Regions from separate parts of the Burkholderia sp. Ac-20344 genome, predicted to be linked through region 1. Evidence: predicted binding sites of a transcription regulator. Region 1 holds the regulator's gene; the other holds the start of a gene.
What was found. The regulator LexA, encoded in region 1, represses DNA repair genes until DNA is damaged. The targets are predictions, from matches to a motif close to ACTGTATNNNNATACAGT.

Region 1 (15,334 bases):
CGTGGCGCGTGAGCCATGCGAACGTCGGGTACACGGTGACGAGCATCAGCACGGCCGCGGCCGCCATCATGCGGATCCGCCCGGTGCGATCGGACAGGTGGCCGACGACCGGCGTGACGAGCGTGAGCACGAAGCCGGTCGCGAGCGTTGCCGCGAAGCCCGTCGACGCGGGCAGCCCGAGCTGCTTGATCGCGTAAGTCGGCATGTACAGGATCATGTAGTTGATCGCGGTCGAGATCACGAGCGCGCCGATCGACAGCAGCACCCGCAGCTTCTGATCCGCGAACAGTTCGCGCACGGGCGCTTCCGAGCGTGCCTGCGTCTTGAACTCGACGCCTTCGTCGACGTAACGGCGGATGTACAGCCCGACCGGGCCGATCGCGAGCCCGAACAGGAACGGCACGCGCCAGCCCCAGCTTTCGAGTTGCGCGTTCGTCAGCGTGGAGGTCAGCAGCGCGCCGAAGCCTGATGCGAGCAGGGTTGCAAGGCCCTGGCTCGCGAACTGCCAGCTCGACATGAAGCCGCGCCGCTGCGGTGCATGTTCGACGAGGAACGCGGTCGAGCTCGCGAATTCGCCGCCGGCGGAAAAGCCCTGCATCAGCCGCGACAGCATGATCCCGAGCGGCGCGAGTATGCCGATCGATGCGTAGGTCGGCATCAGCGCGATCAGCAGCGTGCCGGCCATCATCATCGCGATCGACAGCAGCAGCGACGCCTTGCGGCCTGCGCGATCCGCGTATGCACCGAGCACGAAGCCGCCGATCGGCCGGATCAGGTAGGACAGCCCGAACGTGCCGAGCGTGAGCATCAGCGACGTCGCTTCGCTGGTGGCGGGGAAGAACAGCTTGGCGATCGTCACCGCGAAAAAGCCGTAGACGATCAGGTCGAACCATTCGAGTGCGTTGCCGATCGACGCCGCGAAGATGATGCGCCGGATCTTCGCGGCGCTGGGGCGGGCGGCTTCCTGCGAGGTCAGGGTGGTCGTATTCATCGTGTATGCAGGTCCCGTGAAAGGGGCGAAGCGCGTTACAGGGCGGCGCCGGCCGCGGCGGGTGCCGCGCGGCGAACGGTCGGTGCGTCGTCGCCGAGATCCCAGAAGAGGCCGGCCATCATCTGCAGCCCCTCGCTGACGACGCTCGCGAGCAGGTGCTCGTCGGGCGCGTGCTGCGAGCACGCCGGGTACGAGTGCGGCACCCACAGCGTCGGCAGCCCGAGCGTGTCGGCGAATACTTCGTTCGGCAGCGTGCCGCCGAGATTCGGCAGGATCGCGGGCTTCTTGCCGGTGGTCCGCGCCAGCGACGCGACGGCCCAGCGCACCCACGGATCGTCCGGGGGCACGCGCGTTGCCGGTGCGCCGCGTTCGACGTCGATCTCGATGTCGGCGAAGCCGTGCGCATCGAGGTGCGTGCGCAGATGCGCATGCAGCGCTTCCCAGTCGGTGCCGACGACGAAGCGCAACTGGCAGTGCGCATACGCGGCGGGCGGGATTGCATTGACGGGGTGCTCGGGGTTGCCGGCCTTGAAAGCGAGGATCTCGAACGTGTTCCAGCCGAACACGCGCTCGGGTGCGGTTAGGCCGGGCTCGCCCCAGTCGGCGTCGAGCGCCGGATCGCCGGGGCCGCCGCCGACGGAGAGGTCGGCGAGCGCAGCGCGCACGGCGGCCGGGATCGGCGGTGGACGCAGCCCCGCGACGCGAATCGCGCCGCGCGCGTCGACGAGGCTCGCGAGCGCATGCGCGAGCACGATCGCCGGATTGCGCAGCAGCCCGCCCCAATTGCCGGAGTGATGCGCGCCGTCGCGGGCGCGCAGGCTCAGCCTGAAATTGACCGAGCCGCGCGAGCCGAGGAATACCGTGGGGCGCGCGGCCGCGATGCGCGGGCCGTCGGACGCGATCAGCACGTCGGCCGCGAGCGCGTCGCGCTCCTGGCGGCACAGCGCGTCGAGGCCAGGCGAACCCGTTTCCTCGCCCATCTCGATCAGCAGCTTCGCGTTGAAACCGAGCCGTCCGCCGCGTGCGTCGAGCACGCTTGCCAGCGCGGCCAGGTTGATGGTGTGCTGGCCCTTGTTGTCGGCGCTGCCGCGGCCGTACCAGCGGTCGCCGTCGGCCGTCAGCGTCCACGGCGACAGCGGCGCACGCCACTGCGCGTCGTAGCCGCGCACGACGTCGCCGTGACCGTAGATCAGCACGGTCGGCAGCGCATCGTCTTCGTGGCGCGATGCGAGCAGGAACGGGCCGCCGCCGTCGACGGGATTGTCGACGATCCGCGACGTGAAGCCGAGGCGCGCGGCCTCGGGGGCGATCTCGTCGGTCAGGTAGGCGCGCAGTACGGCACCGCTGCCGCTTTCCTGACTTTCGGTGCGCAGGCCGACCCGGCGGCTCAGGGTCGTGAAGAACGCACCGGATTCGAACTGGTTCAGCGCGTGCTGGATGGCGGCGTTACGGCTCAAGTCGTGTCTCCTCTGTCGGGTTCGCTGCATGCGGCGGATCGGGCGTGCAGCATGGAGTGCGATCGATTCTAGAAAGCCGTTTTTTTTGTCACAATGATCGAATTTCGAACCTTTCTTTGCCGAAAAGGCAAAGCAGCACGGCCGGTGGCCGGGCGGAGACAGAACGATGGCGGCTTTCCTGCATGGCCTGGCGTTGCGGTATTTCGTCGAAGTGGCGCGCACCGGCTCGATCAGCGACGCATCCGCGCGGCTGCACGTGGCCGTATCGGCGATCAGCCGCCAGATCGCGAAACTCGAGAGCGAGCTCGGCGCGCCGCTGTTCGAGCGCCGGCCGCGCGGGATGGCGCTGTCGGAGGCCGGCGAGCGGCTCCTGGCGTTCGCGCAGCGCAGCCTGCTGGAGGCCGAGCACGTGATGAAGGACATCGGCGGCCTCGACGCGCTGCACGGCAGCCTGCTGAAGATCGCGTGCTCGGAAGGGTTCGCGATCGACTTCCTGCCCGGCACGCTCGCGCGTTTCAAGGCGCGCCATCCGGGCGTCGATTTTTCCGTGTGGGTGGTGTCGCCGGCGGACGCGACGCGGCGTGTGCGCGACGGCGACGTGGACATCGCGTTGAGCTTCAGCCTCGCGCCGGAGAAGGGCGTGCGCGTCGAGCATACCGAGCGCGCGCCGATCTTCGCCTTGGTGCGGCACGACCATCCGCTCGCAACGCGAGAAGCGGTGTCGCTCGCCGATGTCGCGCGTCACCCGCACGTGCTGCCGGAGGCCGGCACGACGGTGCGCCAGTTGATCGACATCGCGTGCGCGCTCGACGGGCTGCTGCTCGAGCCCGAGTTGACGAGCAACAACACGGCGGCGATGTATGGCTACGCTCGGCGCACGGGCGCGGTGATGTTCACGGGGCTGCTGTCGGTGCGCGACCGCTGCGCCGCGGATGGCTTCGTCGTCGTGCCCGTGACGAACGCGCAGCTGCGCGAGCGCAGCATCCAGGTGCAGACGATGGCGGGGCGCGATCTGCCGGCGTCGGTTCGCGCGTTTCGCGACCACCTGATCGACGCGATGCAGGCCGCATCGGCGCCGCCGACTGCCGTGCGCGGCCCGAGACGCCGGCCCGTGAGATAATCGTCAATCCGCCTTCCGTGTCCATGCGGCTCATCGAGCCGCATCGCCCCTGTTCGACGCCAAATTGAAGAACCTGCTTGTCACCCTCGATCGCGCCGGTGAGTTCGACGAGATCATCGACGTGCGCACGCCGCTCGAGTTCGCCGAGGATCATATTCCCGGCGCGCTGAACGCGCCCGTGCTCAGCAACGAGGAGCGCGTGCTCGTCGGTACGATGTACCGGCAAGTCTCGCCGTACGAGGCGACTCGGGTCGGCGCGGCGATCGTCGCGCGCAACATCGCGCGCCATCTCGACACGACGTTCGCCGACCGGCCGCGCAACTGGCGGCCGCTGATCTACTGCTGGCGCGGCGGCAAGCGCTCGGGCTCGATGACGACCTGGTTCAACCTGATCGGCTGGAAGGCGCGCCAGCTCGACGGCGGCTACAAGGCGTACCGCCAGTCGGTGTGCGCGACGCTCGATTCGCTGCCGACGCGCTTTCGCTACATCGCGCTCGTCGGCCATACGGGCTGCGGCAAGACGCGACTGCTGAACGCACTGCGCGACGTAGGCGCGCAGACGCTCGATCTCGAGGCGCTTGCGTGCCATCGAGGCTCGTTGCTCGGCGCGCTGCCGGGCAAGCCGCAGCCGGCGCAGAAGGGGTTCGATTCGGGGCTCGTCGAAACACTTGGGCGTTTCGACCCCGAATGGCCGGTGTTCGTCGAATCGGAAAGCCGCAGGATCGGGCTCGTGCAGTTGCCGATCGCGTTGATCGAAGCGTTTCACGCAGGGCCGTGGGTGCATGTCGATGCGGCGCACGAGGAGCGCATTGCGTTCCTCCTCGACGATTACGCACACCTGTTCGACGAACCGGACGCGTTCAAGGCGCAGCTCCATCGGCTGATCGGCCTGCATAGCCGCGAACAGGTGACGCACTGGAAGGCGCTGATCGATGCGGACGCACGGGCCGAACTGTTCACCGAGCTGATCGACAGGCATTACGATCCCGCCTACGCACGGACTTACCGCGCGACGTACAGCAAGCCGAACCGGGCGCTGACGTTCACGTTCCGGCCCAACGCCGCCGACGTGCGCGATCAGGCGCGTGCGCTGCTGGCCGAACTCGCGCAAGCCGGGTTGCCCGCATCGGCCGCGCTTGCCGCAGGCGCGACCTCCGCAACTGATAAAGACCAACCCACGACCACACGATGACGACCACACGCACCCAACCCAATCCGGCACTCGGCTGGATGACCTTCCTGCTGATCGCGGTCGCAGGCCTGTTCTATGTGAAATGGTTTCCGTACTACAACAAGGCGTTCGTTGCCGCCGAGCATCATTCGATCGGGCAGTCGATCCTGATGGGCACGTCGGCGGCCGCGCCCGAGCCGTCGCTGAAGGCCGCACTCGACTACGCGTGGGCGTACGGCAAGGCGATCTGGCAGGCGATGGTGCTGGGCCTGCTGCTCGGTTCGGCCGTGCAGGCGCTGCTGCCCGCGCATTGGGTCGCGCGCGTGCTCGGCCGCACCGGCTTCGGCAGCGTCGCCGCGGGCGGCCTGCTGTCGCTGCCCGGCATGATGTGCACGTGCTGCGCGGCGCCGGTCGTCGCGGGGCTGCGGGCGCGCCATGCATCGCCGGGCGGCGCGGTTGCATTCTGGCTCGGCAACACGGTGCTGAACCCGGCGGCGCTGGTGTTCATGGGCTTCGTGCTGGGCTGGCACTGGAGCGCGCTGCGCCTCGTGCTCGGCGTCGCGATGGTGTTCGGGATCGGCTATCTGCTGAACCGGATCGCACGCCCTGAAGACGCCCGCATCGACGATGCGCAGCTCGCCGCGCTGGCGGCCGAGCAGGCCGCGGCCGGCAATCCGTTCGCCCGCTGGATGAAGCTGCTCGGGCGCATGGCCGTGCGGCTCGTGCCCGAATACATCGTGCTCGTGCTGCTGCTCGGCGCTGCGCGCGCGTGGCTGTTCCCGCATATCGGCCCGGACATCGGCAATCATCTCGGCTGGATCGTCGCGTTCGCGGTCGCGGGCATGCTGTTCGTGATCCCGACGGCCGGCGAGGTGCCGATCATCCAGGCGATGCTGTCGCTCGGCATGGGCGTCGGCCCGGCCGCCGCGCTGCTGATGACGCTGCCGCCGATCAGCGTGCCGTCGCTCGCGATGCTCGCGCGTTCGTTCAAGCCTTACATGCTGGCCATCGTCGCGATCCTCGTCGTCGTGTTCGGGATCGCGAGCGGCGTGCTCGCGGTCGCGCTCGGGTTCTGACGCGCGCAAGCGATGCGCCAGCCGGGCGCAATCGTCGTATTCATCCGGCGCCGCCGTTTCACGCGTGCGGCGCCATTTACAAGAAGCAAACAGGAAAACGCATGACCCAACCGAAGATTCATCCTCGACTCGAAAAGGCGCTGACGCGCGGCGATCTCGCGATCCGCCAGGCCAATTCCGCGCGGGCGACGGCCGTGCTGAACGCACTCGGCACGATGATCATCGAGGCATCCGCAACGATCGGCGTCGATGCCAGCATCGACATTCCGCAGGGCGACCGTATTTACGATCCGGTCAACGGCCTGTGGCCGCAGAAGATGCTGGTGTCGTTCGACGGCCCGGTGGACGAAGCCGACGCGGACGAATTGCGCTCGGTCTATCTGGTCGCCGACGATCCGGGCACGCAGTTCCGCGTCGAATGGCATCGTGCGGACGGCAAGCTCGGCCGCCAGGAAGGTGGCCCGCTCGCGACCGTCGCGTTCCTGACCGACGTCGAGATTCCGTGGAGCGACGACGACGAGTAACGCCGTCGCATAAGCCGGCGCCCGGTGCGCCGGCCGTCAGCGCATCATCCGCCGCCGGAACAGCCACGCGGACAACAGGAATCCGCCGACCGCGTAGCCGGCGAGCACCGCGACATGCAGCGCGACGTCGGTCGACGGCCGGCCGAGCATCGCGGGCCGGATCAGCTCGACGGCGTTCGCGAGCGGCAGCGCCTGCGCCGCGTGCTGCGCGATCGGCGGCAACTGCGTGGTCGGGAAGAACACGCCCGACAGCAGCAGCATCGGCGTCAGCACGAGCGTCTGATAGAACATGAAGAAATCGTAGGACGGTGCGAGCGCCGTGACGATCATCGCGATGCTGGCAAATGCGAGGCCCGCGAGCGCGATCACGGGCAGCACCGCGAGCATCGACGGAAACTGCGCATAGCCGAGCGCACCCGCGACGAGCATGATCGCGGCCCCCGACAGCATCGCCTTGCTGGCGCCCCAGACGATCTCGCCGAGCACGATGTCGCCGAGCGCGAGCGGCGTATGCATGATCGCTTCCCACGTGCGCTGCACGTGCATCCGCGAGAATCCCGAATACATCGACTCGAAGCTCGCGGACATCATCACGCTCGACCCGACCGTGCCGGCCGCGAGGAACGCGATATACGACACGCCGTCGACATGGCCGAGCATCAGCCCGAGCCCGAACCCCAACCCGAACAGATAGATCATCGGATCGGCAAGATTGCCGAACATCGACGCGAGCGCGAGCTTGCGCCAGACGAGATAGTTGCGCCGCCAGACGGCGATCCAGTTGGTCGCGTTCGCGGGCATTGCGATCGCGAAGCGTGACACGCGCGGCGGTGCCGACGGTGCGGCGGCGGAATAGTTGCGGACGTCCATGATCGATCAGTCCTGCATTTCGCGGCCCGTGAGCCGCAGGAACACGTCTTCAAGATTGGCCGGGCGATGCAGATAGCGCAATCCCGTGCGACCCTTGAGTCGCGCACTGAGCGGTTCCGGGTCGCTCACGTAGCAGAACAGCGTCTCGCCGCTGATCTCCGTGTGCTTCGCGAACGCCGACAGCTCGTCGCGCAGCGTGGCCGGATCGGGCCCGTAGATCTCGATCACGTCGCAGCCGATTTCCGATTCGATCAGCGCGTGCGGCGCGCCTTCGGCAATCTTGCGGCCTTCCTCGATCACGCACAGGCGGTCGCACAGGCGTTCGGCTTCTTCCATGAAGTGCGTGGTGATCAGGATCGTCTTGCCGCGCGCGAGCAGCGAGCGCAGCCGCTCCCACATGAGGTGGCGCGCCTGCGGGTCGAGGCCCGTCGTCGGCTCGTCGAGCACCAGCACATCGGGATCGTTGACGAGCGCGCGGGCGAGCGTCAGGCGGCGCTTCATGCCGCCCGACAGTTCGCCGACCTTCGCATCGGCCTTGTTCTCGAGCTTCGCGAATTCGAGCAGCGGCTTCACGAGCGCGCGTGCAGCCTGCGCCGACATGCCGAAATAGCGGCTGAACACGAGCAGGTTCTCGCGCACGGTGAAGTCGGGGTCGAGATTGTCGAACTGCGGGACGACCCCGACGCGCTGGCGCGCATGCCGCGCACGGGATGGAACCGGTTCGCCGCAGAGCGAAATGGCGCCTGCATCGGGATGCGTGAGGCCGAGCAGCATTTTCAGCGTGGTGGTCTTGCCGGCGCCGTTCGGCCCGAGCAGGCCGTAGCATTCGCCGGCTTGTACGGTGAAGGACAGGCCGTTGACGACGAGCTTGCCGCCATAGCGCTTTTCGACGTTCCGGAAATCGATCGGTGCAGCGGACATGGGCATGTTGTCGTTGTAAGCGGGCGCGGAAGCGTTCCGCTGCCGGAAGCGTGGCCGGTTGGCGAACCGATCGGACGATTGCGTGTCACACGGGCATGACCGAAGCGCACGACGCCTGCGCCTGATGGCACGCTGGAGTACGAACGGGCCATTCTAGTGCATCGGCTGCGTCTCTTCAGGGCATGCCTGCACGGTGCGATGCATGCGCGCACCGATCGTGCACCGCATCATCGCGCACGCGCCGAGCGGGGCGAATCAGCGTTTTCCATCCCTTGCGTCCTGAATTGCGGCGCACCATGATGAATGCGTAGGCTCGGTGTTGCGACAGGGAGGTTTCATGGCTAGCTACAACAAGATTCTGCTGTGTTACGACGGCACGCTCGAAGGACGCAAGGCGCTGCGCTGCGGCGCCAACCTCGCGATGGACCTGAAGGCCGAAACGCATTTGTTGTCGGTCGTCGACATGCGCTCGAGCATTGCACAGAGCGCAGGTTTGCTGACCGACGTCGCGTGCGGCCGGTTCGAGGAAACCGCGCGTGAAATCCTGCAGGAAGGGGTGAACTGGCTGCGCGAGCGCGGCGTGCAGGCCGAAGGCCATTTCGCGTTCGGCTATCCGATCGACGAAATCGCGAATCTTGCGACGGAGCTGAAGGCCGATCTCGTCGTTGTCGGCCACCGGTGCCGCAGCGGGCTGTCGAGATGGTGGATGGGCTCGGGCAATACGCAACTGCTTGATCGCGTGAACTGCAGCATTCTGGTTGCATGTTCGTCGGCGGAAGAGCAGAAGGCCGAAATCGCGCGCGAGCGTGAAGCGGCCACGGCGAACGGCAAATGATCCAATGATTCGATGACTGCCTGACCGGCGAATCGCGCCGGTCAGGCGTCGTGCCACGTCAGTGGCGCGGGCACCGACCGCGGCCTGTCAAGCCCTGTCAAGCGTGCAGGTCGATTGCAGACAACTTCCACGAGAACAGTCCAAAGCGGTGGAATACCGCCGCATAGCGGGTGCCGTCGGCACTACGCTGGTAGGTCACGACGAATTCATCGATATTCCGGTAGCCGGCGCTGGTTTGCTGCTGGTGCGGCGCATGCGTTGCATCGACCGGGCTGGCCGGTGCGGCAGCGGCCGGGGGTGGCGATGACGCGGCTGTAGCGGCCGCGTTGCTGCCCGGAGCGGCTGCGCTCGCCGGAGCCGGGTTGGCCGCCGGTACGGCCGGCGTGTTGCCCGTTGCATGGCTGCCCGGCGGCAGATTCGACCATTCAGGTGGACGCTCGCCCGGATTGCCACGTGGCGGCAATCCGCTCATCAGCGCGGCCACGCCCTCCGGGGTCGCATACGCATCGACCAGCGGGCCGATCAGCGCAGACCCGATCAGCGCACCGATCACCGCGAACGGATTGTTCTTCTTCACCGCGTCGATCCGGCGCATCAATTCTTCCGTGACCTGCTGCTTCAGGCTGATGCGCAGCGACGGAAAATCGACATATTCACTGATAGCCTGCGCATCTCGCGCATCGATCGCCGATTTCAGGCGACCGAGCGCGACGTACGGCGATGCATAGGCATAGCCGACCGCCGCGATGATGGCGACGGCCAGCACGACGATCAGCAGGGGCTTGAGCCGCCATGTGCGGCCCGAAGATCCGGTCACGTTGCCTCCGGTGCGGGGATGTTCCGCAATCAGAGACCGCCTTGCGTGGCCGATCGTTCCTCTGCGATGCAGCGATCGATCATCCGGCACACGGCATCGATCGTGCCGACCATGATCAGGCGCGAACGGCCGTGATAGACGCGCACCGGCGCGCGGCGCGCGGGTTCTGCGTGATTCAGGCCGGCGTTCAGCGATACCCGCGCGAAAGCGGGGAGCGCCGACGGCAGCAGGGACGCCTGCCGTTCGACTGCGACTTCTTCTTGCACGGGCGCCGCGGCGGACAGCGGTGCACAGGGCGTGCGGCCGCGCAGGTGACGCAGGCGACCGAATTGACGGAAAGGCAGCAGACGGGCAAGGCGTTCCATGATGTTCTCCTCAGCGAGACGGAATGTCAGAGTTCGCCCGAGCGGATCAGCCCGACGGCGATGCCTTCCAGCGCGAATTCCGCGCTGCCGGCCTTGACGAAGATGTTTTCGTAATCCGGGTTCTCCGCGATCAGCTCGAGACCGCCTGGCCGGCGCATCAGGCGCTTGACCGTGACGTCGTCGCCGAGACGCGCGACGATGATCTGGCCGTCCTTCGCTTCGGTGCGCTTCTGCACGGCGAGGAGGTCGCCATCGAGGATGCCGGCGTCGCGCATCGACAGGCCGCGCACTTTCAGCAGGTAGTCGGGCTTGCTGGAGAACAGCGCGGGATCGCACGCGTAATGCTGCGAGATGTGCTCCTGCGCGAGGATCGGGCTACCGGCCGCGACACGGCCGACGAGCGGCAGCGACAGCTGCATCAGGCCGGCGTGCGGCAGCGTGAACTGGTGCGGGGCATCCTCGATGCCGAGCAGGCGGATGCCGCGCGACGCGCCGGCGGCCAGCTCGATCACGCCTTTGCGCGCCAGTGCGCGCAGGTGCTCCTCGGCCGCATTCGGCGAGCTGAAGCCCAGTTCGGCCGCGATCTCGGCACGGGTAGGCGGGAATCCGGAGCGCTCGATCGCGCGACGGATCAAGTCGAACACTTGCTGCTGACGGGCGGTGAGTTTGGTCATGGCTCAACTGTATGGATAGACAGTGAGCTGTATTTTTATACAGTAGTTCGCGAATTTCAAGTGTTACGTGAGGTTCGACGCGATCGCGCCGGTTCCGGCGTGATTTTGCGACGTCCGGACGCCGGTTCATCTGCCGCAACCGTCCATCCCGTCTGCGTTAGCACTTTTGAGTATTAAAAAATGAGGAACGATTATTTTTAATCATGTAACCCGTTCGTTAGACTGGCCCGACATCGCAATACCGACAACACTGGAGAACCAAGGATGGGCAAGCGCAATACGGGGCTGGTGGGCGGAGTGGGCCGCCTGATCGCAACACTCGCGCTGGGCGCGGCGGCGGCGCTGGGCGTCGCGACGCACGCCCAGGCCGATACGACCTTCCTGAACGTGTCGTACGACCCGACGCGCGAGCTGTATCAGGACTTCAACCAGGCGTTCGGCAAGGAGTGGAAGGCGAAGACGGGCGAGACCGTCAACTTCAAGCAGTCGCACGGCGGCTCGGGCGCGCAGGCGCGCTCGGTGCTCGACGGCCTGCAGGCCGACGTCGTCACGCTGGCGCTCGCTTACGACATCGACGCGCTCGCGAACAAGGGGCTCGTCAACAAGGACTGGCAGAAGCGCCTGCCCGACAACGCATCGCCGTATACGTCGACGATCGTGTTCCTGGTGCGCAAGGGCAATCCGAAGGGGATCAAGGACTGGGACGACCTGACCAAGCCGGGCATCTCGATCGTCACGCCGAATCCGAAGACGTCGGGCGGCGCGCGCTGGAACTACCTGGCCGCATGGGCGTACGCGGTGCACAAGCCGGGCGGCAACGAGCAGACGGCGAAGGAATTCGTCACGAAGCTCTACAAGAACGCAGGCGTGCTCGATTCGGGCGCGCGCGGCGCGACCACGAGCTTCGTGCAGCGCGGGATCGGCGACGTCCTGATCGCATGGGAAAACGAGGCATTCCTGTCGGTCAAGGAATTCGGCACCGACAAGTTCGAGATCGTCGTGCCGTCGGTGAGCATCCTGGCCGAGCCGCCCGTCGCGGTGGTCGACAAGGTGGTCGACAAGAAGGGCACGCGCAAGCTGGCCGATGCGTACCTGAACTTCCTGTACAGCCCGCAGGGCCAGGAGATCGCGGCGCGCAACTACTACCGGCCGCGTTCGAAGAACGTGCCGGCGGAGCTGACGAAGCAGTTCCCGAAGCTGAAGCTGTACACGGTCGACGATACCTTCGGCGGCTGGACGAATGCGCAGAAGACGCATTTCGCGGACGGCGGCGTGTTCGATTCGATCTACAAGCCGCAGTAACGCCATAACGACAGCGGCGCGCCACGACAGCGCGCCGCATCCCCGACGGGCCGCCGGCGCGATTCACTGCGCCGGCGTTTGCGTCGGACCCATGAGCAGCATCGACCCAGCAAGAGCATCCGATGACGACGTACACCTTTCGCAAGCCGAGCGCGCTGCCCGGTTTCGGCGTGACGCTAGGCATCACGGTGGCCTATTTGAGCCTCGTGGTGCTGATACCGCTCGCCGCCACGTTCCTGAAGACCGCGACGCTGTCGTGGGACCAGTTCGTCACCGCCGTCACGTCGCCGCGCGTGCTCGCGTCGTACCGGCTGACGTTCTCGGCCGCGCTCGGCGGCGCGCTGATCAACGCCGTGTTCGGCTTTCTCGTCGCGTGGGTGCTCGTGCGCTACACGTTCCCGTTCAAGCGCCTCGTCGACGCAATCGTCGACCTGCCGTTCGCACTCCCGACGTCGGTTGCCGGCATTTCGCTCGCGGCCGTCTACGCGACCAACGGCTGGGTCGGCCAGTATCTCGCGCCGCTCGGCATCAAGATCGCGTTCACGCCGGCCGGCGTGCTGGTCGCGCTGACCTTCATCGGGCTGCCGTTCGTCGTGCGCACGGTGCAGCCGGTGCTCGAGGATTTCGAGCGCGAGCAGGAAGAGGCCGCCGCGTGCCTCGGCGCGTCGCGCTGGCTGACGTTTCGCCGTGTCGTGCTGCCGGCCGTGCTGCCGGCGCTCCTCACCGGGTTCGCGCTCGCGTTCGCGCGCGCGCTCGGCGAATACGGCTCGGTGATCTTCATCGCCGGCAACGTGCCGATGAAATCCGAGATCACGTCGCTGCTCATCATCACGAAGCTCGAGCAGTACGACTACGCGGGCGCGACCGCGCTCGCGGTCGTGATGCTCGTCGTGTCGTTCCTGATGCTGCTGCTGATCAACACGCTGCAATGGTATCTGCAGCGCCGCACGAGCAAGGGTGCGAGCGGCCCCGCGCCCACCACCGTCACCGCTACCGCCACCGCAGCAGGAGGCCAGCAATGAGCCAGGAGGCCACCGTCGTGCTGAAAACCCCGTCTTCGGCCGCGCAAGGGCGCGCCGCGAAGCGGCTCGACCCCGTCAGCGAGTCGCGCGTCGTGCGCTGGCTGCTCACGGGCATCGCGCTGGCGTTCCTCGCGTTCTTCCTCGTCGTGCCGCTCGCTGCGGTGTTCGTCGAGGCGCTGAGAAAGGGCGTCGGCTTCTATCTCGAATCGCTGGCCGATCCCGATGCGTGGTCGGCGATCAAGCTGACGCTGACCGTCGCCGCGATCGCCGTGCCGCTGAACCTCGTGTTCGGCGTGTGTGCATCGTGGGCGATCGCGAAATTCGAATTCCGCGGCAAGGCGCTGCTGACGACGCTGATCGACCTGCCGTTCTCGGTGTCGCCGGTGATCTCGGGCCTCGTGTACGTGCTGCTGTTCGGCGCGCAGGGCTGGCTCGGGCCGTGGCTGCAGGCGCACGACATGCAGATCATCTTCGCGGTGCCGGGCATCGTGCTCGCGACGATCTTCGTCACGTTCCCGTTCGTCGCGCGCGAACTGATTCCGCTGATGCAGGCGCAAGGCACCGACGAGGAAGAAGCCGCGCGCGTGCTCGGTGCATCGGGCTGGCAGATCTTCCGCCGCGTGACGCTGCCGAACGTGAAGTGGGGCCTGCTGTACGGCGTGATCCTGTGCAATGCGCGCGCGATGGGCGAGTTCGGCGCGGTGTCGGTCGTGTCCGGCCATATCCGCGGCGTGACCGACACGATGCCGCTGCACGTCGAGATCCTGTACAACGAATACAACTTCGCGGCGGCTTTCGCGGTGGCGTCGGTGCTCGCGCTGCTCGCGCTCGTCACGCTCGCGCTGAAGCTGCTCGCCGAGCGCCACCTCGCCGCCGAACTGGCCGGCGCGCGCGACACCGTTCCCGCACATGCCGGCCCCGTCGCCGCCGTTTCGTCGAAATCGTAAAGAGGCAACCAGAATGGGTATCACCGTCCGTAACCTTCAGAAGCGCTTCGGCGATTTCACGGCGCTCGACAACGTATCGCTCGACTTTCCGCCCGGCGAACTGGTCGCGCTGCTCGGGCCGTCCGGCTGCGGCAAGACCACGCTGCTGCGCGTGATCGCGGGCCTCGAGCACGCGGATGCCGGCCAGGTCGTGCTGCAGGGGCTCGACGTCGCGTCGGTCGGCGCACGCGACCGCCAGGTCGGGTTCGTGTTCCAGCACTACGCACTGTTCCGCCACATGACGGTCTTCGAGAACGTCGCGTTCGGGTTGCGCGTGAAGCCGCGCCGCGAGCGGCCGTCGGAAAGCGCGATCCGCGACAAGGTGCACGAGTTGCTGAAGCTCGTGCAGCTCGACTGGCTCGCGCAGCGCTATCCGTCCGAGCTGTCGGGCGGCCAGCGCCAGCGCATCGCGCTCGCCCGCGCGCTCGCGGTCGAGCCGAAGGTGCTGCTGCTCGACGAGCCGTTCGGCGCGCTCGACGCGAAGGTCCGCAAGGAGCTGCGCGGCTGGCTGCGTCGTCTGCACGACGACCTGCACATCTCGACGATCTTCGTCACGCACGACCAGGAGGAGGCGCTGGAAGTCGCGGACCGCATCGTCGTGCTGAACCGCGGCCACGTCGAGCAGGTCGGCAGCCCGCAGGACGTCTACGATCATCCGCAAAGCGCGTTCGTCTACGAGTTCCTCGGCGCGGCGAACCGGCTGCCGGGCACGGTCGCCGGGCGTGGCTTCGTGGCCGAGGGGGCGGCCGAGCCGATCGAGGTCGATGCCGATTTCGCGGGTCCTGCGAACGCCTACGTGCGGCCGCACGACCTGCAGCTCTGGCCGGTTGGCGAAGGGCATCGCGACGGCATCGCGGTGGACGTGCGCCGCGTGATTCCGCTCGGCGGGTCGGTGCGCGTGGAGCTCGAGGCGCGTGCAGGCGGCGCGCTCGAGGCGGAACTCGATCGCGATGCATGGCGTGCGCTGTCGCTTCAGGTCGGCGATGGTGCGACGGCCGTGCCGCGCGCCGTGAGGGTGTTTCCTTCGCGTTGACGCCAGAATGCAGGGCAGGGGGCGGAAATTGCTCCGATTCGATAATCAAACAACGACAGCCTAAGAGGCATACCCATGAATTTTCAGCAATTGCGGTTCGTGCGCGAAGCGGTGCGCCAGAACATGAACCTGACGGAAGTCGCGAACGTGCTGTACACGTCGCAGTCGGG
Region 2 (15,334 bases), on a different contig from region 1:
TGCCGCCGGAACGGAATCGGCTGCGTGGTCCACAACGCATCGAGACGCTTGCCGAGGGCCGCACGCGTTTCGTCGAAGCGCGCTTCGTTCATCCTGCCCGTCCGGTAGATCACGAACGGCGGCAGCACGTCGAAGCCCGGGTAATACAGCACGCCGTGCTGGATCGGGAACAGCAGGTCGTCGATCGGCCCGTTGATGCCGCGCGGGCCGTAGTGCGACTCCCACCCGCCCGTCGTGACGATCACCATCGCCCGCTTGCCGGCCAACGAACCTTCGCCGTAGCGATCGCCCCAGTGCGTATCGGAATGCTCGCCGACGCCGTACGCAAAACCGTATGCATACACGCGCTCGAACCAGCCCTTCATGATCGCCGGCATCGAGAACCACCACAGCGGGAACTGCAGGATCACCGCGTCGGCCCATTTCAGTTTCTCCTGCTCGCGCGCGATGTCTTCGCTTTGCGTGCCGGCCGCGAACGCGCGCTTCGAGTCGAGCGACGGATCGAACCGCGCGTCGGGCGCACGATCGGTCACGTCGTTCGCATCGAATGCCGCCTTCCAGTTCATCGCATACAGGTCGGTCACCTGCACCGTGTGGCCGGCCGCTTCGAGATGCTCGACCGCAAAGTCGCGCAACGCGCCGTTCAGTGAGCGCGGTTCGGGATGGGCATAAACGATCAGCACATTCATGTTCGGTACTCCGTTGATTGAATGACTGCAGGATGCCGCTTCCGAAGGTATATTTGAAATGAATTCACAATATTCCTGGTATAGCCATGAATAATCTCAGACGGCTCGATCTGAACCTGCTCGTCACGCTGGACGTGCTGCTCGCCGAGCACAACGTCACGCGCGCGGCCGAGAAGCTGAACATGTCGCAGCCGTCGGTCAGCGTGCAGTTGCAGAAGCTGCGCGACGTGTTCGGCGATCCGCTGCTGCTGCCGGGGCCGCGCGGGATGCGGCCGACCGCGCGTGCGGAAGCGTTGCGCGAGCCGTTGCGCGATGCGCTCGAAGCGATCGAGCGTGCGGTCATTCCGGCCACGCCGTTCGATCCCGCCACCGCGCGGAACACGTGGCGTGTGGCAGCGACCGACTACGGTGAATCGACGATCGTACTGCCCGCGCTGAACACGCTGCGTTCGGCCGCACCCGCCACACGGCTCGCCGTCGTCGAGTTGGTACCGCCGCGCATCGAACAGGATGCCGAACGAAACGGCATCGATCTCGCCTTCCATACGACCGAAGGGTCGCCGCCCGGCATGCGGCGCCTGCCGCTGTTCGTCGAGCGTTACGTGCTCATCGGCCGCGCCGGACACCCGAAGCTGAAACGGCGCCCGACGCTCGCGCAGTTCGGCGCGCTCGAGCACGTGATCGTGTCGCCCGACGGCGGCGGCTTCTTCGGCGTGACGGACGAAGCGCTCGCGAAGGTGGGCGCCGCGCGGCGCGTCGTGCTGTCGGTGCCGCATTTCCTGTTCGTGATGTCGGCCGTCGCCAGCACCGATCTCGTCGCGATGCTGCCCGAGCGGCTGGTGCGCGATGTGCCCGCGTTGCGTGTCGTGGAAGCGCCGGTCGAGGTGCCCGGCTACGAAATGTCGATGCTGTGGCACGAACGCGTGCATCGCGACCCGGCGCACCGGTGGATGCGGGAGACGATCGCGGCAGCGGTGTAAATCGTTCGCCTGCCCGGTGCGGCCGCCCGCTTCAGTCGCCATCGCATGAAATCCTGCATCCGGGGCTTGAAACCGCGCCGAACACTGTATATATTTACAGTGCTTTTGCACCATTTGACCCGAATTCCGTCATTCACAGACGAACGGACTTTTGTGAGGCGACCATGTTCCAGGCATCCGCATTCGATCCCGAGCAACCCGGCTTCAACCCCGTCCACTTCGAGCGCGCCGCGCAGCGGGCGGTCGTCGATCTGCAGCGTGTCGCGGGCGGCCCCGCGCAGCGGGCGCTCGGCCTGCGGCGCCGCACCCATCCTGCGGCGGTCCGCACGATGAGCTGGCAGGCGCTGCTGAACGTCGAAGAGCTGGCATTCTCGAATGCCGGCTTCCTGAACCGCAACGATCCGGCCGTTGTCGACGCGTTCATCCGGCTGCGCGACAGCCGCCTGGTCGCCGCGGACGTCGAGGAGCCGGTCGACTGGCGCCGCGACGACGACGACCTGCCGGCCATCTACCTGATCGTCAAGGCGATGCTGGACGCAGAAGAGGAAGAACGGGCCGAAGCGGCCTGAGCCGTGTGACGGCCGTTCGCGGTCACGGTCTGTCGGGGTCGCGCCGCCACGCTGCGTGACGACGCGGCCGGCGCTGAGGCTCATTTCAGTCCTGCGCCAGCGTATCGACGCATCGAACGGTGAGCCGCGAACCGCCGCGCAGGCAGATCACCGCCACGCGGCGTACGTCCGGTGGTGGTCCTTGCTGCGTCCGCCCGTTACAGCCGTGCCGCGAGCCGTGACCCCTGATCGATCGCGCGCTTCGCGTCGAGTTCGGCGGCCAGTTCCGCGCCGCCGATCAGGTGCACCGAACGCCCGGCCGCCTGCAGCGGCGCGAGCAGCGCGCGCTGCGGCTCCTGCCCCGTGCAGAGCACGACCGTGTCGGCCTCGATCAGTTCGTGATCGGTGCGCTGCTCGCCGTACGACACGTGCAGGCCGCGTGCGTCGATCCGTTCATAGTTCACGCCGCCGATCATCTTCACCTGCTTCATCTTCAGCGTCGCGCGGTGAATCCAGCCGGTCGTCTTGCCGAGCCCCTTGCCGAGCGGCGCGGCCTTGCGCTGCAGCAGCGTCACTTCACGCGCGGGCGCCGTCACCTGCGCGCGCGTCACGCCGCCGCGCGTCGCAGCCGGGTCGGTCACGCCCCACTCGGCCTTCCACTCTTCCAGATCGAGCGCCGGCGATTCGCCGTCCTGCACCAGATACTCGGCGACATCGAAGCCGATCCCGCCCGCGCCGACTACCGCGACACGCCGGCCGACCGGCTGCCTGCCCGAGAGCACGTCGATATAGCTGAGCACGTTCGGCCCGTCCTGCCCCGGAATCTTCGGGTCGCGCGGCGCGACGCCCGTCGCGAGCACGATCTCGTCGTAGCCGCCCGCGATCAGGTCGCTTGCATCCACGCGACGGTTCAGGTGCAGGTTCACGCCGGTCAGCTCGACCTGGCGGCCGAAGTAGCTCAGCGCTTCGTGAAACTCTTCCTTGCCCGGAATCCGCTTCGCCATGTTGAACTGGCCGCCGATCTCGGCCGCGCCGTCGAACAGGTCGACCTGATGGCCGCGCTGCGCGAGCACGGTCGAGCACGCGAGCCCGGCCGGCCCCGCGCCGACCACCGCGATGCGCTTCGGCTGCGCGGCGGGCGTGTATTTCAGCTCGGTCTCGTGGCACGCGCGCGGATTCAGCAGGCACGACGCGATCTTGTTCTTGAACGCGTGATCGAGGCACGCCTGGTTGCAGCCGATGCAGGTGTTGATCTCGTCGGCGCGGCCCTGCGCGGCCTTGACGACGAACTCGGCATCCGCGAGCAGCGGGCGGGCCATCGACACCATGTCCGCGCAGCCGTCCGCGAGAATCTGCTCGGCCACTTCGGGACGGTTGATCCGGTTGGTCGTCACGAGCGGAATGCCGACCTCGCCCTTCATCTTCTTCGTCACCCATGCGAACGCGCCGCGCGGCACCGACGTCGCGATCGTCGGCACGCGCGCCTCGTGCCAGCCGATCCCCGTGTTGATGATGGTCGCGCCCGCGCGCTCGACAGCCTTCGCGAGCTGCACGGTTTCGCTCCAGTCGCTGCCGTCCGGAATCAGGTCGAGCATCGACAGCCGGTAGATCAGGATGAAATCGCGGCCGACCGCTTCGCGCGTGCGCTCGATGATCTCGATCGGCAGCCGGATGCGGTTCTCGTACGAACCGCCCCACTGGTCGGTGCGCTTGTTGGTATGCATCGAGATGAACTGGTTGATCAGGTAGCCTTCGGAACCCATGATCTCGACGCCGTCATACCCGGCTTCGCGCGCGAGCGTCGCGCAGCGGACGAACGCGCGGATCTGCCGCTCGACGCCGCGCGCGCTCAGTTCGTGCGGCGCGAACGGCGAGATCGGCGACTTGATCTTCGACGGCGCGACCGCGAACGGGTGATAGCCGTAGCGGCCCGTATGCAGGATCTGCAGTGCGATCTTGCCGTCCTCCGCGTGCACGGCTTCCGTGATCTCGCGATGCCGCCGCGCGGCGGCCGACGTCATCAGCGTGCCGCCGAACGGCTTGGTCCAGCCGGCCACGTTCGGCGCGAAGCCGCCCGTCACGATCAGGCCGACGCCGCCGCGTGCGCGTTCGGCGAAATACTCGGCGAGCCGCGGCAGCGTCTTGCGGCTGTCCTCGAGGCCCGTGTGCATCGAGCCCATCAGCACGCGGTTCTTCAGCGTCGTGAAGCCGAGATCGAGCGGTGCGAGCAGGTGGGGAAAGGTCGTGGTCATGATGATCGTGCCAATTCGTGCCGGTAAGCGATGCGTGACATCGTAGGCGCGCGCCGCCTTGAACGTGAGGGGGCAAACAGCCATAATGCTTGTCATTTCCGGCCAAGACGACATGACCTCCCCGCTCGCCAAGGACCGCCTCGGGCTGCGCCGGCCGACGATTCCGGTCGCCTATACGCGCCTGCTGCTACAGGCGCTGGCCGCGCGCGGTGTCGACCTGGCCGCCGTGCGCGCCGGCACCGGCCTGCGCGACGCGGTATTGGCCGAACCGGACGCGCGCGTCGCGCCGTCGCAATGGGGGCGGCTCGTGCTCAACGCGATCGAGATCGGCGGCGATCCGGGCATCGGGCTCGCGTTCGGGCTGCTGCTGAAGCCGACCGTGCACGGCTTTCTCGGCTATGCGACGCTAACCGCGCGGGACATCCGGGAAGCGCTCTCCGTCACGCAGCGCTACTTCCGGATGCGCAACCGTCAATACCGGCTGATCTATGCGGAAGACGAACGCGGCGCGACGCTCGAACTGCATGGCGTGCAGGCGAGCCCCGTGCTGCAGCATCACGTGATGTTCGAATTCGTGCTGACGGGGCTCGCGCAGAACATCTCGCAATGGGCCGGGCGTGCGTCGCCGCCGATCAAGCTCCAATTCGCGTGGCCGGAGCCGCCCTATTTCGTACGCTATCGCGACCAGCTACCGCCGGTCGAATTCGGCTGCGCCGCCAACGCGCTGTGGATCGCGCACGACGTGCTCGACTGGCCGCTGCCGCTCGCCGACGAAGTCGCACACCGGCAGGCGCTCGTGCAAGTGGAGCGCGAATATGCGCAGGTGCGTCAGGAGGAAGGCGATCTCGTCGAACGCGTGCGTGCGGAGCTGGCACGCGGGGCCGGCGATTACCCGGGGCCGGAGACGCTCGCCGACGCGCTGCTCGTGTCGACGCGCACGCTGCGGCGCCGGCTGGAGGAAGCCGGGTCGAGCTACCGGCAATTGCTCGACGAAGCGCGGTTTCGCGACGCGAAGCAGTTGCTCGCCGCGTCGGACCTCGACCTGAAGACGATCGCCGAGCGGCTGCAATTCACCGACCCGGCGAATTTCACGCGCGCGTTCCGGCGCTGGGCCGGGCAGACGCCGAGCGCTTACCGCGAAGCGGCCGGCGGACTGGGCGAACCAGCGCCGCGCGCCGCAGCACCCAGATAGATCCGCGCGCCGCCATCGCCCTCGCCCGCGTCGATCCTCACGTCACCCGCTGCGGCGACGATCGCGTCGTACACGTCATCGGTCACGCACACCACCGGCACCGCGATCGCATACAGCTCGGCCGCCACGATCGCGCCGATCGAGATGATCAGGTCGCGCTCCTTCAGCACGATCCCGACCGGCCCCGTGCCGTTGCGCACGGCTTCCGCGAGCACGCTGCTGCTCGAACTCGAGCCCTTCGCGTGCGGCATGACCATCACCTTGCCGGCGAGGCTCGCACCCGCCTGCGGATGCCCGCGATCGACGATCTTTCCCGCGCCGGAGTCGTAACCGCCCCAGAAGCTGAGCGGCTTGTCGAGCACGAACGGCCGCGCGCATGCGCTGCCCGGCACGAGCGTGTCGCCCGTCAAACCCTTGCCCGTCGCGTCAGTCATCGAATCGCACCTTTCCTTCATACGCCGAACGCACACATTCGCGCATGCTGCCGTACGCGACCGTCACGCCGATGTTCGCGGGCGCATACGACGCCCATTTCCCCGAATTGGTCATCACGAGCCCCGACAGTTGCTTCATCACAGGCGTGATGTACGTGCAGGTGTCGACGACGATCTGAATGCCGCGTGCCGCGAATTTCTCCGCGAGGCCGACCTCGTCCAGCTCCCACAAGATGAACCGGCTTGTGTTCACGTAGAAATCGCAGGCCGGCTTGCCGTCGAACGCGTCGAGCAACGTGTCGAGCGTGCGGAATTCGGCCAGCGAAAAATGCGGCGTCCCGAGTGCCACCGCGACGAGCGCGTCGCCGGCCGCGCCGTGGTTCAGCGTGCGGCGAATCTCGTCGAGATCGGCCATCGCGACATCGACCGTGCGTTGCGCTGCTTGTCCGTGCAATGCGGCGTCGAGCGTCGGCGCCTCGGGCGTCACGCCGACCGCATGGAACAGCGCGACGGCGCCGCTCGACGCGGCGGCCGCACCGAGCGCCTTGAGTTCGTCTTCGGTGGTATTCGCCGGCAGCCCGACGATCGCCGGCACGACCGCGCCCGCGATCCTGCCGATCAGCAACCCGAGCGCGGCGAAATAGATGTCGCGCGACGGCAGATGGCTGAAGTCCGGCGCGTGGAACACGATCCGCGCGGCGCGGTTCGCTTCGACATGCAGCCCCGCATACGGCGCACGGCCGGTGATCGCGGCGGCCAGGTCGAGAAAATCGCCGTACCGGCTCGTACGCGCGCCGAGCACCGAATTCGCGAACACGATCGCATTGGATTCGGCCCACGCGATCTGCTCGCCTTTCGCGGGACGGTTCTTCAGCTGATAGGGCGCGCACGTGAAGCTCGATTCGCAGCCGAGCTGCAGATGCGCGTCCATCAGGCGCTGCGCGTCGCGCTGGATCGTGCGGTCGCCGTGGTACAGCTCGGGATGGATCAGGTCGAGCGACCCGACGTTCAGCGTGGTCGGCACCGCGACCTTCGCGCCGGTGTCGACGAAATACTCGACGAAGTCGAGGCTGGTCTGGCCGTGGTAAAGGCAGCCGTCGATATGCGCGGACGTGATGTCGATCAGGTGCGGCGCGGACATCACTTGCGCCGTGCGCGCGACGATCCGCATCGCACGTGCGACGCCATCGCCGAAATCTCCGCGCAGCATGGCGCTGTCGCGGTCACTCAACTGCAGCATCGGTTGCTCCTCTGACGCGTGCCGGCGGCGCCGGCCCGTGAAATCCGTCAGGGGACTCTACAACTGGAAATGAAAACCGTCCAGATCGACATCAATCCGGAGAGTTTAAAAACCAATTTCAGCTATCGAGCGCCGCCAAAGCGGCCAATGGCTCGAATTCCGCTCCAGTTTGCCGCCGCTCCGCCTAGCGTTGCGCGGTAACACTGAACAGCTCGTCGCGCAGCGCCTTCGCACGGTCGCGGCCGAACTGCGTCTCGAATTCGTCCTGCGCAGCCTGCCACGCCACTTTCGCCTGGGCGAACGTACGCTCGCCCAGCTTCGTGAGGCTCAGCGCATGCGCGCGCGCATCGTGCTCGGACGCGGCCGTTGCGACGAAGCCGTCGCGCTGCAGCGGCTTCAGCGCGCGCAACAGCGTCGTGCGATCCATCACGAGCGTATCGGCAAGTTCGCTCATCAGCAGGCCCGGCCTGCGCGTCAGGTTCGCCATGATCGAGAACTGGGCGGGCGTGACGCCAACCGGGGCCAGATGGCGCTCATAGAGTTGCGTGACGAAGCGCGCCGCCTGACGCAGCGCGAGGCAGTTGCACGCCTGGGCAATCGAAGTGTCGTTCATGCTCCGCAATTTATATGTGCATATGCATAAAGTCAATGTACACTCGGCCGTAACAAGGCCGGCGGCCGGCCCTCGCGTCAAGGAGACGGACATGGACTACATCGACAAGCTGCGGATTTTCCGGTCGGTGGTGGAGATGCGCAGCTTCACGCGTGCCGCCGACATGCACGGCCTCGCGCGGCCTGTCGTGTCGCGCGCGGTCGCGGATCTGGAGGCGCGCTTCGGCAGCCGGCTGCTGCACCGGACCACCCGCCAGGTGTCGCTGACCGAAACGGCCGAGCGCATCTACGAGCGCTGCGCGGCCGTGCTCGACGAACTCGACTCGCTCGAAGCGGAAGCGCAGGCGTCGACACGCGAGCCCGAAGGCCTGCTGCGGCTCGTCGCGCACACGACGGCCGCGCTGAACCGGCTGGTGCCGCTGATCGCCGGCTTCAAGGCCGCACACCCGAAGGTGCGCCTCGACGTGACGCTGACCGAACGCCCGGTCGATCTCGTCGGCGAAGGCTACGACATCGGCATCGTCGTGCCGTACATGCTAACCAACGAATCGACCGTCGTGCGAATGATCGAGCGGATTCCGCTCGTGATCGTCGCGACACCCGCGTACCTGCGCGCCCATTCGCACCCAGTCGCGCCGGCGGATCTCGCCGATCATCTGTTCGTGCCGATGTCGCCGTCGCTGCGCCGGCCCGCGCTGTCGTTCCGCGTCGACGGCGACCTGCTGACCGTGCCGTTCCGCTTCGACATCTCGTCGAACAGCCCCGTCTTCAATCGCGAGATGGTGATGCACGATTTCGGCATCGGCGTCGTGCCGAAAACGCTCGTTCAGGCCGAACTCGCGTCGGGCGCGCTCGTGCAGCTGCTCGCGGATGCCGATCTCGTCGACAAGTTCGTCGAGATCAAGCTCGCGTACGCGAACCGCTCGCTGCTGCCCGCGAAGGTCAAGGCGTTCATCGACTACACGGCCGCCTACTGCGACCGCGAAGGCTGGATCGTGCCGGCGGCGGCCTGACGCCGATTGGTACAGCCGTGACAACAATCTGATCGCGCCCCGCCGCTCGCTTCCCGCCCCATTGCCCCCTAACATGTGTACATGCACAAGACGACGCTCACCGATGACGATTGCTTTGCGGTCCGGCAAGCCGCCCGCCGGATCTCGCAGTTCTACGAGCGTTATCTGTCGCGGGCGGGCGTGACGCCGTCGCAGTACAGCATTCTCGCGCTGCTGCGCGACCGGCCGGGCCTGACGATGGCGACACTGTCGGCCGTGCTGGTGATCGAACGCACCGCGCTGCTGCGCGCGCTCAAGCCGCTCGTCGGCGCGGCGCTGGTGGCGGGCCGGATCGAGCCGCCGTGCCGCCGCCAGACGTTCGCGCTGACCGCGCACGGCGAAACGAAGATCGCCGACGCCCAAGTGCACTGGCTCGCCGCGCAGGAAGCGTTCGAGCAGCGGTTCGGGTCGACGCAGGCGGCCCGCCTGAGAGACGAATTGTTCCGGATCACGCACAACCTGCCGGAACGCTAGCCCCTTCCCCGATCGACGCCATGTCGTCGATCGCTTTGATAAGTGCATATGCATAGGTGAATCGATGGATACGACCCAAGCCGCTGCGTCATCACGTGAAGCAGCCACACTCGACCAGCCCGCGAAGCAACAGCGCCGCGTGCCGTGGATGCGCATCGCGGTGGGTGCCGTCGCCGTCGTCGTCGTCGCCGCCGCGCTCGACTGGCTGTTCGTGCTGCGCTTTCAGGAAAGCACCGACGATGCGTATGTCGGCGGCGACGTGACGGTGCTCGCGCCGAAGGTCAGCGGCTTCGTCGACAGGATCCTCGTGACCGACAACCAGCGCGTGAAGGCCGGCGACGTGCTCGTGCAGCTCGATGCGCGCGACTACGACGCGAAGCTCGCGCAGGCCAGCGCCGAAGTCGACAGCGCACGCTCCGCCGTGACCGAACTCGAGGCGAAGCAGCAACTGCAATATGCGGTGATCGGGCAGCATGCAGCAGACAAGAACGCGTCGGCGGCCGAACTGACGCGTGCCGCATCGGATCGGGTGCGCTACCGCGAGCTCGTGAAATCCGACGCCGTGTCGAACCAGATCGTCGAACGCGCGGACGCCGATTACTCGAAGGCCGGCGCCGCCGTCGAACGCAGCGACGCCGCGCTGCTCGCGTCGAAGCGGCAGCTCGACGTGCTCGGCGCGCAGCTCGCCGACGCACGGGCCCGCGTGAACACCGCGCTTGCCGCGCAACGCGTCGCCGCGCTCAACGTCGAATACACGACGATCCGCTCGCCGGTCGACGGCTACGTCGGCAATCGCACGGGCCGCGTCGGGATGCTCGCGAACGTCGGCGCGCCGCTGCTGACGGTCGTGCCGGCTTCCGGGCTGTGGATCGACGCGAACTTCAAGGAAGACCAGCTTCGCAAGATGCACGCGGGCGATCGCGTCGACGTGTCGCTCGATGCGTCGAACACGAAACTGCACGGCCGCGTCGACAGCCTCGCGCCCGCGACCGGCGCCACCTTCAGCGTGCTGCCGCCCGAGAACGCGACCGGCAACTTCACGAAGATCGTCCAGCGCGTGCCCGTGCGCGTGCATCTCGATCCGCAGCCGGGCCTCGATCACGTGCTGCGCCCCGGCCTGTCCGCGGTCGTGACCGTGCATACCGGCCGTGCGAGCTGAACGGGAGGCGACGATGACCACCGCGTTTTCCGGCGACCCGGCGTCGCAACCGACCAAGCAGCGCGTGTTCGCCTTCGCGCTGATGTGCGTCGGCTTCTTCATGGCGACGCTCGACATCCAGATCGTCGCATCGTCGCTGCGCGACATCGGCGGTGGCTTGTCCGCCAGCCAGGACGAATTGTCGTGGGTGCAGACGGCTTACCTGATCGCCGAGATCATCGTGATCCCGATGTCGGGCTGGCTGTCGAAGGTGATGTCGACGCGCTGGCTGTTCGCCGCATCGGCGGTCGGCTTCACGATCACGAGCATGCTGTGCGGCGTCGCGTGGGACATCAACTCGATGATCCTGTTTCGCGGATTGCAGGGCGCGCTCGGCGCCGCGATGATCCCGACCGTGTTCACCACCGCGTTCGTGCTGTTCCCCGGCAAGCAAAGGCTGATCGCGTCGACGACCATCGGCGCGCTCGCGTCGCTCGCGCCGGCGATCGGCCCCGTGATCGGCGGCTGGATCACCGATCAATGGTCGTGGCACTGGCTGTTCTATCTGAACCTCGTGCCGGGCATCGCGGTGGCCGCACTCGTGCCGCGCTACGTGCACATCGACGAACCCGACCTCAGCCTCATCAAGCGTGGCGACTATCTCGGCATCGTGCTGATGTCGGGCTTCCTCGGCTGCCTCGAATACGTGCTGGAGGAAGGCCCGCGCAAGAACTGGTTCGGCGACGACGCAATCGTGATCTGCGCGTGGATCTCCGGCATCTGCGGCTTCCTGTTCATCGTGCATGCGCTGACCGCGAAGGATCCGATCGTCGACCTGCGCGCGCTCGCCGTGCGCAACTTCGGGATCGGCAGCCTGCTGTCGTTCGTGACCGGCATCGGGATCTTCGTGACCGTGTTCCTGACGCCGCTGTTTCTTGCGCAGGTGCGCGCGTTCAGCTCGCTGCAGATCGGCATCGCGCTGCTGTCGGTCGGCGCGTTCCAGCTGGTCGCGCTCTGCGCGTATGCGTTTGCCGCGCGCTTCTTCAGCCTGCGCGCGCTGCTCGTGTTCGGGTTGATCTGTTTCGGGCTCGGCTGCTACCTGTACACGCCGATCACGCACGACTGGGGCTGGCGCGAACTGCTGCTGCCGCAGGCGCTGCGCGGCATCGGCCAGCAGTTCAGCGTGCCGCCGATCGTGACGATGGCGCTCGGTTCGCTGCCGCAGTCGCGCCTCAAATCGGCGAGCGGCCTGTTCAACCTGATGCGCAATCTCGGCGGGGCGATCGGCATCGCAGTGAGTGCGACGATGCTCAACGACCGGCTGAACTTTCACTACCTGCGCCTGAACGAGCACGTGAGCGCCGGCCAGCCGCAGGTCGCGTCGCTGCTCGATCGCCAGGCCGCGTACTGGGCGTCCGTGGCCGGCAACACGCTGGATACCGCACAAGCCGGGCTCGCGAACCTGCACCACCTGATCTATCGCGAAGCGCTGACGCTCACTTATGCGGATGCGTACTACGCGCTGTCGCTGTGCTTCGTCGTCGCGCTGATCGCAGTCGTCTTCTCCAAACCCATTTCCCTGAACGCGCCGCCGCCGGATGCGCACTGAGGTTGAGGTCATCTCCATCATGAAAAAACTTCTCGTCGCCCTCGCCGTCAGCGCATTCGCCGCAGGATGTGCGGTGCAGCCTGCGCAGCATCCGGCGCTTCAGGATTCGGTTCGAACGCTCGCGCCGGATGGTTGGGATACCGATGTGCCGCGCGCGGACATCGACGCCGCCGCGTGGTGGGCACAATTCCACGATCCCGTGCTCGACAAGTTGATCGCGACGGTGCTCGACGGCAACCTCGATCTGCAGGCGGCCGCCGAACGCGTGAAGCAGGCGCAGGCGCTGACCGTGCAGAAGCGCGCAGTGCTGCTGCCCGAACTCGACGCGACCGCGCATGCGGCCGACGCCCGCCAGAACACGCCGCCGCCGCTCGGCTACGTGCGGCAGGCCGGCGCGGGGCTCGCGCTGAGCTGGTCGCCCGACGTGTTCGGCGGCGAACGGCTCGATCTGCTCGCTGCGCAGGCCGAGCTCGTCGGGCAGAAGCATGCGGAAGATGCAATGCGGCTCGCGCTCGCGGCCGATGCGGCTTCCGCGTACGTCGACCTGCGCTGGGCGCAGCAGGAATTGAAGATCCTGCAGGACAACGCGAAGATCCGGCAGCATGCGCTCGAACTTACGCGCAAGCGGCAGGCGTTCGGGTTGTCGACTGAGCTAGACGTTACCCGCGCGCAGAACCAGCTCGATGCCCTCGAAGCGCGGATTCCGCCGACGCAGGCGCAGATTGCGCATCAGCTCAATCTGATCGCCGTGTATTCGGGGCGCACGCCGGAATCGGTCGATCGGCTCGTGCTCGCGCAGGCCGGGGAGATTCCGGCGCCGCCCGTTGGCGCGCCGGGAACGTTGCCTTCGCAGGCGTTGCTGCGGCGGCCGGATGTGCTGACCTCTTATGCACAGGTCGAGCGGCGGGCGGCGCAAGTCGGTGTGGCAAAGGCCGAGCGGTATCCGAAGTTTTCGTTGAACCTGACGGACGGGATTCTCGCTGCTTCGTATCTCGGGTTGCCGACGTTGACCGATAACCTGTTCAGTGCGGCGTTGAGTGCGACGAGCCCGATCTTCAATGCGGGGCGCATTACCGCCGATATCTCGCAGAGCGAAAGCCGGATGCGCGAGTCGGAACTCAGGTTGCGGCAGACGATGCTGCAGGCGTTGCGGGAAGTCGAGGATGCGCGGGCGAATCTCGCCAGCTCCGATGAGGCAACGCGCAGGCTGGGTAGTGCGCTCGCGGCTTCGGACAAGGCGCTTGGGTTGGCGAATCAGCTCTATAAGGGTGGCGCGACGGATTTTCTGGATGTGCTGTCCGCGCAGGAGGTGTATCTGCGGGATTCGGATTCGCTCAACCAGGTCAAGCGCGAGCATGCGCTGGCGGCAGTGGCGCTGTATCGGTCGCTTGGGGGTGGGTGGAGCAGGAATGACGCGGCGGGTGGGCCGGAGGTGGAGGCAGTGGCGAAGAATTGAAGCCGGGGCCTGATACGAACGTAGGCCACGTGAACGGCCTGCGCCTTTATTCAAACATCGCTAGCGAGATCATCCGGCAACGGGCCAGCGGTATCCAATCACTTCGTTCAGCGGGTACGCGAGCTCGCGGACTTCTTCCAGCTGGTTGCCGCCGAAGAGATACACCTGTTCGTCGTCGTGACGCAGGTAGAAACCGACATGCCCTTTCCAGCTCGCGGGATCGTCGCGCGTCAGGATTGCGATGCAGCCGTAGACCGGGCGCTCCAGCGGCCGGCCCCATTCGAGCCACGAGCGCGCGAGCGCAGACCCCGTGCCGCGAACGCCGGCGTGCGTCATGCACCAGTTGACGAATGACGAGCACCAGGAAATCTTGTCGTCGTAGCCGACCAGGTTCGTCTGGTTGTTGTATTCGACGATGCGCGGGTTGACGCTTCCGGGAGGATGGCGGCGAATGCCGAGTTCGGCCATCGCGACGGGCATCCACGGCGGATGGACGGCGTCCGGCTTGCTCTCGGAGGTTGATCGGGTCACGTCTGCCTCGATTCACGGAGATTGATCGCCAATCGTCGCATGAATCGCGCATGGCGACGAGCCCGCCGTCGACGCGATGCCCAATGTCATCCGCCATCCGGGGCCGGCTTGCCGACCGGCTCCGGTGGAGCGCTTCGCCATGCCGGCATTCGGCGGCCGGGGAGCACTACGGCCTCGGTTGAAGCGCGCGGTATTTCGCGGGTGTCGTGCCCAGCGCCTGCTTGAACATGTTGATGAAGCTCGTCACGGCCTCGTAGCCCAGTTCATCCGAGACCTGCTGCACGCTTCTGCCTTTCGCCAGCGCCTCGAGGGCGACCATCAGATGCAACTGCCGCCGCCATTTGCCGAACGACATGCCGGTCTCCTCGAACAAGCGCCGCGACAACGTCCGCTCGCCCATGCCGATGTAGCGGGACCATTCTTCCACCGTACGGCGATCGCCCGGCGAGGCGATCAGCGCCTGCGCGATCTGCCTGACGCGAGGGTGTCTCGGGATCGGAAAGTACGTGTCCACCCGCTCCATGATGGCCAGCTCTTCGATCAACAGCTCGACCATCAACGCGTCTCGTCTTACGCCGGGTTGGGGCGGCCTGTTTGCCAATTCGACGATGATCTCGCGCAGCATCGGGCTGATGCGCAGCGTGCGGCATTCATCCGGCAGCCCCGTCACCGATGGGTGAATGAAGACGAAGCACCCCTCGGCCGCGGGCGAAGCGCGGCTGACGTGAGGCAGCCCCGCGGGGAGCCACAGTGCGCAATGCGGCGGGATGATCCAGTGAGCATCGCGAGCCTCGCAAGCCACCACACCCTGAAGCGACAGAACCAGCTGCCCGTCCGGATGGGTATGGCGGCGGCCTGCCACGCTTTCACTCAAGGCGCCGAAGCGCGCTGCGGTCACGGAAAAGGTCATCGGTCGAAGAGCCAAGGAACGCACGCCACGGATGGCGAATTACGCTTATTTTTTGTCAAAATACACGATATCCGCAAGCCCACCCCTCCAGTAATCTGCATGCAGGACGACGGACGCCTCCGTCTTCCTGCCCCATGCAACTGGAGAACGAATGTCTGACGCCACAGCGATTGCGCGCATGATCGAATCCCCCGATGGACACCCTGTCCTGCATCCG

Region 2: the regulator LexA is predicted to act here: its motif matches at 1,753-1,770, upstream of G3N64_RS08925 (DUF2471 family protein).

Annotation. Positions count from the first base shown of each region.
Region 1 covers NZ_JAAGPP010000094.1:14,266-29,599, forward strand. The annotation lists gene G3N64_RS25360 (MFS transporter) at 1-991, opposite strand, end outside; gene G3N64_RS25365 (M20 family metallopeptidase) at 1,027-2,448, opposite strand; gene G3N64_RS25370 (LysR family transcriptional regulator) at 2,615-3,568, shown strand; gene mnmH (tRNA 2-selenouridine(34) synthase MnmH) at 3,633-4,760, shown strand; gene G3N64_RS25380 (permease) at 4,757-5,815, shown strand; gene G3N64_RS25385 (hypothetical protein) at 5,917-6,339, shown strand; gene G3N64_RS25390 (ABC transporter permease) at 6,376-7,209, opposite strand; gene nodI (nodulation factor ABC transporter ATP-binding protein NodI) at 7,216-8,130, opposite strand; gene G3N64_RS25400 (universal stress protein) at 8,468-8,965, shown strand; gene G3N64_RS25405 (DUF2939 domain-containing protein) at 9,063-9,782, opposite strand; gene G3N64_RS25410 (hypothetical protein) at 9,812-10,147, opposite strand; gene lexA (transcriptional repressor LexA) at 10,174-10,821, opposite strand; gene G3N64_RS25420 (sulfate ABC transporter substrate-binding protein) at 11,086-12,123, shown strand; gene cysT (sulfate ABC transporter permease subunit CysT) at 12,246-13,145, shown strand; gene cysW (sulfate ABC transporter permease subunit CysW) at 13,142-14,092, shown strand; gene G3N64_RS25435 (sulfate ABC transporter ATP-binding protein) at 14,106-15,164, shown strand; gene G3N64_RS25440 (CysB family HTH-type transcriptional regulator) at 15,240-15,334, shown strand, end outside.
Region 2 covers NZ_JAAGPP010000019.1:47,943-63,276, forward strand. The annotation lists gene G3N64_RS08915 (NAD(P)H-dependent oxidoreductase) at 1-689, opposite strand, end outside; gene G3N64_RS08920 (LysR family transcriptional regulator) at 776-1,669, shown strand; gene G3N64_RS08925 (DUF2471 family protein) at 1,834-2,238, shown strand; gene G3N64_RS08930 (NADPH-dependent 2,4-dienoyl-CoA reductase) at 2,436-4,469, opposite strand; gene G3N64_RS08935 (AraC family transcriptional regulator) at 4,555-5,661, shown strand; gene G3N64_RS08940 (DUF126 domain-containing protein) at 5,601-6,095, opposite strand; gene G3N64_RS08945 (aconitase X) at 6,088-7,335, opposite strand; gene G3N64_RS08950 (MarR family winged helix-turn-helix transcriptional regulator) at 7,520-7,948, opposite strand; gene G3N64_RS08955 (LysR family transcriptional regulator) at 8,040-8,960, shown strand; gene G3N64_RS08960 (MarR family winged helix-turn-helix transcriptional regulator) at 9,042-9,473, shown strand; gene G3N64_RS08965 (HlyD family secretion protein) at 9,538-10,632, shown strand; gene G3N64_RS08970 (DHA2 family efflux MFS transporter permease subunit) at 10,646-12,220, shown strand; gene G3N64_RS08975 (efflux transporter outer membrane subunit) at 12,240-13,676, shown strand; gene G3N64_RS08980 (TIGR02594 family protein) at 13,746-14,156, opposite strand; gene G3N64_RS08985 (helix-turn-helix transcriptional regulator) at 14,374-15,117, opposite strand; gene G3N64_RS08990 (cupin domain-containing protein) at 15,269-15,334, shown strand, end outside.